DNA from 3 places in the Clostridium sulfidigenes genome. Region 1 is predicted to be linked to each of the others. Evidence: riboswitches for the same ligand, from Rfam matches in the RefSeq annotation. Region 1 holds a riboswitch; each other region holds the start of a gene.
The links. Region 1 has a riboswitch for thiamine pyrophosphate ahead of thiS (sulfur carrier protein ThiS). Riboswitches for the same ligand answer to the same signal wherever they lie in the genome.
Positions count from the first base shown of each region.

Region 2: linked by a shared signal. The riboswitch ahead of thiC (phosphomethylpyrimidine synthase ThiC) and the one ahead of thiS (sulfur carrier protein ThiS) in region 1 are both predicted to bind thiamine pyrophosphate.
Region 3: linked by a shared signal. The riboswitch ahead of thiT (energy-coupled thiamine transporter ThiT) and the one ahead of thiS (sulfur carrier protein ThiS) in region 1 are both predicted to bind thiamine pyrophosphate.

Region 1 covers NZ_JBQHQR010000019.1:29,392-31,665, forward strand. Annotated here, with positions in the region: gene thiF (sulfur carrier protein ThiS adenylyltransferase ThiF) at 1-774, opposite strand, end outside; gene thiS (sulfur carrier protein ThiS) at 848-1,042, opposite strand; TPP riboswitch at 1,258-1,356, opposite strand; gene ACTNBA_RS17260 (hypothetical protein) at 1,502-1,651, shown strand; gene ACTNBA_RS17265 (LysR family transcriptional regulator) at 1,737-2,274, opposite strand, start outside.
Region 2 covers NZ_JBQHQR010000013.1:45,719-47,992, forward strand. Annotated here, with positions in the region: gene thiC (phosphomethylpyrimidine synthase ThiC) at 1-1,091, opposite strand, end outside; TPP riboswitch at 1,290-1,391, opposite strand; gene ACTNBA_RS14300 (hypothetical protein) at 1,635-2,042, shown strand; gene ACTNBA_RS14305 (threonine/serine exporter family protein) at 2,120-2,274, opposite strand, start outside.
Region 3 covers NZ_JBQHQR010000011.1:76,749-79,022, reverse strand. Annotated here, with positions in the region: gene ACTNBA_RS13160 (YhfM domain-containing protein) at 1-501, shown strand, start outside; gene thiT (energy-coupled thiamine transporter ThiT) at 576-1,220, opposite strand; TPP riboswitch at 1,332-1,427, opposite strand; gene ACTNBA_RS13150 (cold-shock protein) at 1,567-1,767, opposite strand; gene ACTNBA_RS13145 (C40 family peptidase) at 1,968-2,274, opposite strand, start outside.

The DNA of each region.
Region 1 (2,274 bases):
TGCCATATTTGCCATATGATTTGCACATATTGCTACTCTTGGTGCCATGAGTCCAGATCCTTCTTTAGCTTCATTTACTCCATCTCCACAAATATAAAACCTATCGTTTATCTTTTTAGTTTGTATATCATTAGAAGAATAAAAACCTGCCATACCTGATGATGCTATAAGGACTGATTCCTTAACTTTAGTTAATATCTCATTACACAACATTGCTTTATAATTTGCACTATCAAAAGCTTCTAACACAATATCTACATCTTCAAATAATTCTTTTATATTCCCCTTCTCTATTTTCTCAATTTTTTCATTTATCTCTATAAATGGATTTATGTCTAAGAGTTGTTTTTTTAAAGCAATAACCTTATATTCTCCTATATCTCTTATTAAGTATTGCTGTCTATTTAAATTTGATGGTTCTACCACATCAAAATCTATTATTCTTATAAATCCCACTCCTAACCGTGCTAAGGATATAGCAATATTGGACCCAAGGCCTCCTACACCTGCAATGGCTACTCTTGCCTTTGATACTTTTTCATGTACCCCTGGTGTATGCCTTGCCATCATAACACCTCTAAGTTCACTTTTACTTGGAACTTGTCCTCTCTTTATAAAAACAATGTTGTCACCCTCCTTTAATATCTTATCTTTAACTAAAGGAAATCCATTTAGTATCACCACATCACAACTAGGATTAAGCCTATCCTTTAAACGAAGACATGTTTCACCCTTATTAACTTCTTCTATGTTTTCATTAACTTTAATTTTAATTTTCTCATTCAAACAAATCCACCACTCTACATCTTTCTGTAAAAGTCTTTTCAAATATATTTATAATTTCTCTTTAGCCTCCCCCTACAAAAGATATAACTTCTATAATATCCTCCTCTTTTAAATATATTTCCCAATAATTTTCTCTTGGTACTATTTCTTTATTTAATTCCACTACTACCTTTTCTTCATTAACATCTAACTTACTTAGCAAACTGCTTATAGTAGTTATTCCATTCATATCTACACTTTTTCCATTAACCTTCATATTTTCACCTTCTTTCAATACCTATGTACATTAACTAACTTATTTTTACAAATAAAAAACACCTAACAAATGCTAGGTGTTGAAAATCTCAATAACTCATATAACAATATCTTCTTATTTAAGTTTAGATATTAATAATTAAAATTATATCTTTACTTAAGCTTTTATAAAAATACTAATTTTGCATAAGCAAGACTTTTATTTTATATAAAAATAAGATTTATTATTTGCTTCCCTCCGATGGTACTAACCATATCAGGTTCTTAGAGTTAGGACTTTCCTTCTCAGCCAAATTGGCACCCCTAGCTATCTATTAAATTATATTTATTATAACATTGCGGATTTACAAATTCAACTATACCATTCAATAAATACCTAATTGCGCTCCTATATATATGAATAGTTTTTTATAATAATCACAAAATAAGGTTGAACGAAATGTTGAAGGAGGTTAAATTTATGAAATTAGAAGATAACCCTGAGCTACGTGAAAAAGCTAAACAAATGCTTATAGATGGAGAATCCTATGATAAAATTATGGACGTAACTCATTTAAGATTAAAAGATGTAAAAAGAATTGAAAGAGAAGAAGTAAGTAGTCATTTTTAGTTAATACAAAATACCCTGTAAAGTAATCCTCTATTTTGTGTGTTAAGCTTTCAGGGTATATTCTATTTTTGTATATGTTTTTGTCCTATATGTCTGTTTTATGCTCTAGTATTTCAATAAATTTTGTAGTTGCGGGAGAAAGGGACACACTCTTTAAAAAACATAGCCCTATACTTCTTTTAGGTATTTCTTCTTTTAATTTCACTTTATATACTGTTCCCTTTTCTAAATATTCTTTTGAAAATTCTTTAATAACACAGGCTATTCCTAAGTTTGCCCTTGCGAATTCTAATAATAAATCATAAGATCCTAATTCGATTTCAGCAGTAATTTTAATTCCTTTAGATAACATATATTTTTCTATGTATTGCCTTGATATAGATTTAGATTCTAATAATATTAATGGTAATTTTGTTATTTCTTCGAGGCTAATGGGTCTAGAGCAACGGTTCTTGTACTTATTTCCACAGACAAATATATCATGAATATCCATACATTCTCTAAGTTCCAGTGCGGAATCTTCAATAGGAAAATTACAAATTGCAATATCTATTTCCCCTGACTTTACACTAGCACAAAGCTCTAAGGTTGTGGCATTTATTATTTTAAACTTAATATTGGGA
Region 2 (2,274 bases), on a different contig from region 1:
CCTTTAATTCCTTTAGCAATATCCGCTGCATGAGCTGCAATTTTTACTGCTACTATACCTTCCTTCATATCATCTAGGTTTGGAAGTCTTAAATGTTCTGCTGGAGTTACATAACATAAAAAGTCTGCTCCATAACTTGCTGCAATAGCTCCACCAATGGCAGAAGTTATATGATCATAACCTGGAGCTACATCCGTAACTAAAGGTCCTAAAACATAAAATGGTGCTCCGTGACAAAGTCTTTTTTGAAGTAACATATTAGCTTCTATTTCATTTATAGCCATGTGCCCTGGACCTTCAATTATAACTTGTACATTTCTCTCCCAAGCTCTTTTTGTAAGCTCACCTAATACCATAAGCTCCTTAATTTGTGAAGCATCTGTGGCATCAGCTATCGAACCTGGTCTACATGCGTCTCCTAAACTTAAAGTTAAATCATATTTTTCACATATATCTAATAATCTATCAAAATACTCATAGAATGGATTTTCTCTCTGATTTAATTCCATCCAAGCAAACAAAAGAGATCCTCCCCTTGAAACTATATTAGTAATCCTCTTATTTCTTTTAAAAGTATTTATAGTTTCCCTGTTTAGTCCTGCATGGATAGTTACAAAATCTACTCCATCCTGTGCATGCTTTTCTACTACTTTAAAGAATTCATCTACAGAGATATCCTTTAGTTCCTTATCATAAAAGCCAACTACATCATACATTGGTACTGTTCCAATCATCGCTGTAGACATTTCTACTAACTTTTCTCTAAACTTCGCAGTTTTTCCATAATTAGAAAGGTCCATAATAGCCTCTGCTTTCATATCTAAAGCAACTTTTACCTTTTCCATTTCTTTATCTATGTCATCACAATCTTTGGATATACCTAAATTTACATTTATTTTAGTTTTAAGACCTTGTCCTACTCCCTGTGGTACAAGAGATTTATGATTTTTATTAGCAGGTATAGCTACCTTCCCTTCCGCTACTAAAGCCCTTAACTCTTGAATATCCATATTCTCTGACTTAGCTACAATCTCCATCTCTCTTGTTACAATGCCCTTCCTAGCGGCATCCATTTGTGTTGTAAAATTCATACTTTCTTCCTCCCTAAGTACAATAATTATTTAATTTAATAATTTAGCGCCTTTCTTTAGGAGAAAATAATTGCTTACATATTTTTTTACAAACCTTTATTAATTCTTATCTAAAAAAATAAAGGCTTACACAAGGTAAGCCTTTAGATGAATTCATAAAATAAATATTTATAAACATTTTTATAAATAAGCTATTATTAAAATCTTTTAAAGCTTTCCTTCGATGGCATTATCCACATCAGGTTCAAGGGTTAAAGCAATTATTGCTTCTCTCAGCATTAGGCACCCCTAGCTAAATAATTATTAAATTAACTTCATTATAACATAAAAACTATAATTTTCAAATTCACTTTTAATTTATTATTATCCACATTTTTAATGGAAAATTTTTAATAACATATTTTTTCTTTCTAAGGATAAACTAAAGTCGAGTTTTCTTAAACCTTTTATTTTTCAATAGCTTATCCTTATTCTTGTTATTCTCATCAAATATACTCATACTTAAGAATTTAAGTAAATACTTTAAAAGGACGGTGTATTACAATGAAAAAATCTTTAATTATACTAACATTAGTTGGTGCCATCATGACTTCTTCTACTGTAGCCTTTGGATATGATAATATATCAATGGATTCTAATAGTGAAAAAATGACTACTATAGAGACTCCATCAGAAAAATCTAAGGATGAAAAACCCACTGAGGAAAAGAAACCAACTATGATTGAGGAAGAAGAAAAGACAAAAAAACCTGATGAAAAGAAGCAAACTATAAGTGAGTCTAAGCCTGAGAATGAAAAAGCTCCTAAAGAAGATGAAAAGAAACCAACTCTAAACGAAACTGATGAGAAAAAACAAAATACAAAGACTCCTGGAAAACATATGAGAAAACCAGAGTGTGATAATAAGTGTAACCCTGAAAATAACAAGGAAAACGAAAAGAAGGCTCAATAATTAAGTATAAATTTAAACTTAATTTAAATATAGGCTATGTTTTAACAACAGTTTAAAACATAGCCTAATATTTTATTTTATGCTGCTTTCTTTGTTTCTATATCTCTTTGAATTTTGCTAAAAAATTTATAAGTAGTTGAAGATAACATCATTCCAAAGGCAATAGCTCCACCTACTATAATAGTTTTCATTGCACTGCTATAAGCAAGGTCATAATTTTGAGCTACTATAT
Region 3 (2,274 bases), on a different contig from region 1:
GCTGGACTTGACAAGAAGGATGGGGCAAATCTGTATAATGATGATAATAAGTATATTGTTTCTAAGAGGCTTGATAATGATATTATAAAAAACTTTGCAAATATAAGAAAACCTATCGACTTTGAGTATGTATATTATACTTCTATTTTAAGTTGTTTAGATAAGTACGTATCCGCTAATAAAGATGCAGGTAATGTTGGAGTTAATATATCTAGTGATAATATGGCTGCACGTTTTCAAATATCCACAGAGATTGAGGAATTTAAGAAGAAAATAAATAAACTTAAATCAGTAACATTCATGGATACCTCTGTTACTAGAGATGATTTTAATGTAGTTATGAATATAAAAACAGAAGGATATACATCTAAGAAATATAAAGGTATTGTTACCTTTGAAAAGACTGAAAATGCTTCCTCCACTAGCTATTATATAAGTAACGTTTATGATCGTGGAGAATGGAAGTTTAACATAAGTGATGAAAAACCGAAGGAATTCTAAAAGTAAAATAAATATAGTAATTAAAAGGATATAGCATGATGATTAAATGAACATCACGCTATATCCTTATTAAATTATTGTATAGAATTATTAGTATAAGGAGCTAATCGTTTTGTAAGACTATTTAAATTTATAACTGAGCATACAGCTAAGCAAATTATACAATCTATAAGAATATAAGTACCATTATATACTAGTGAATATACTGCTGGAGTTAAGTTGTAATCAGCAGCATAACTTCCCCAGAAAATTATTCCTGCAATGTAGTGGAATATAAATCTTGCAAAGAAAGCTACTATTATAGCTAAATACTTATTTTTCTTAAAAAATCCTGAAAGTCCAATTGCCATAAAAGGTAGAGTATAGTCAAAAAGAACTTGAATAGGGTGAAGAATATATGCAGGTCCTATAACAAAGTTTAGTATTCCATACACAAAGCCAGTGAATATTCCTATAGTAGGCCCATAAATCAAGGATATTAAAATTATAGGTAGCATACTAGCAAGAGTTGCGCTTCCACCTAAAGGAAATTCGAAAAATTTGAAAAACTGAAGAATTACCGACATAGCAACTGCTAAGGCTATATGAGCTGTTAATCTAGAAGTAAACTTGATATGTTTAACTTTTATAAACACACAAAATAGAATTAGGACACCAAATAAGGTGGCAATAGTTGTCCAACTAGCTAGAATATTTTTCATATTTTCTAAGATATTCATAAAGAGTCCTCCTTAAATTAAGTAGTGCTAAGGACTAATGTTGAAGCTGAAGTTATACTCTGCAAAAAAGCCATGTTCGTAAGAACACGGCTAAATAACTAAGCATTAACTTAAGCTTATTAATCGCTTCCCTACGCTAGCATTATCTAGGTCAGGTAAAGGGTAATGAAAAATCATTTCTCAGCCGAAGCACCCCTAGCACAATATATTATTTTATATTTTCATAATAGCATACATAGTTTTATAGTTCAATAGAGCCCTATATAAACCGAATAAAAATAGAGACTACGAATTTTAATCGTGTCTCTATAATGATGAATAATACATATTTCTTTAAAATATATATCTATATTTTTGTAACATTTGCTGCTTGAGGGCCTCTATCCCCACTAACTATTTCAAATTGAACCTTTTGTCCTTCATCAAGAACCTTATAGCCATCTCCCGTTACAGCAGAGAAATGTACAAATACATCTTCATGACCTTCCATAGATATAAATCCAAACCCTTTTTCACTATTAAACCATTTTACTGTTCCTACTTCCATATAATCTCCGTTAAGCAACTTAAATAGTTGCACCCTTTTCAACATACTCAGTTTTGCGGTGCTACTCCTGTTGGTCGTGTACTCTAGGGCATCAAATCTTAATATTATTAAGATAAGCACGGAATCTCCTTTCAAAATATTTGACCATATCTAATTTCTTAGATATTAATTATAGTGTTCTCAATTTAAAATTTTTTATACTATTTTATTATACGTTTAGCAATATAATATCTATTACTATAATAAGCAGAATTTAAGTTAGAAACTCTTACGCAGTCACCAGGTTTAGGAGCTTGTATAAATAAATCATTACCCTTATAGATTCCTACATGAGATATATCATTAGGATCATCATCATTAGTAGTAAAGAAGATTAAATCTCCAGGTTTTAAATCCTTACGATGAACAATAACACCTTGATGCACTTGATAGTATGTAGATCTTTCTAAGGAGATTCCTAGTTGCTTGTACACATATTGAGCAAGTCCAGAACAGTCAAAACCTACA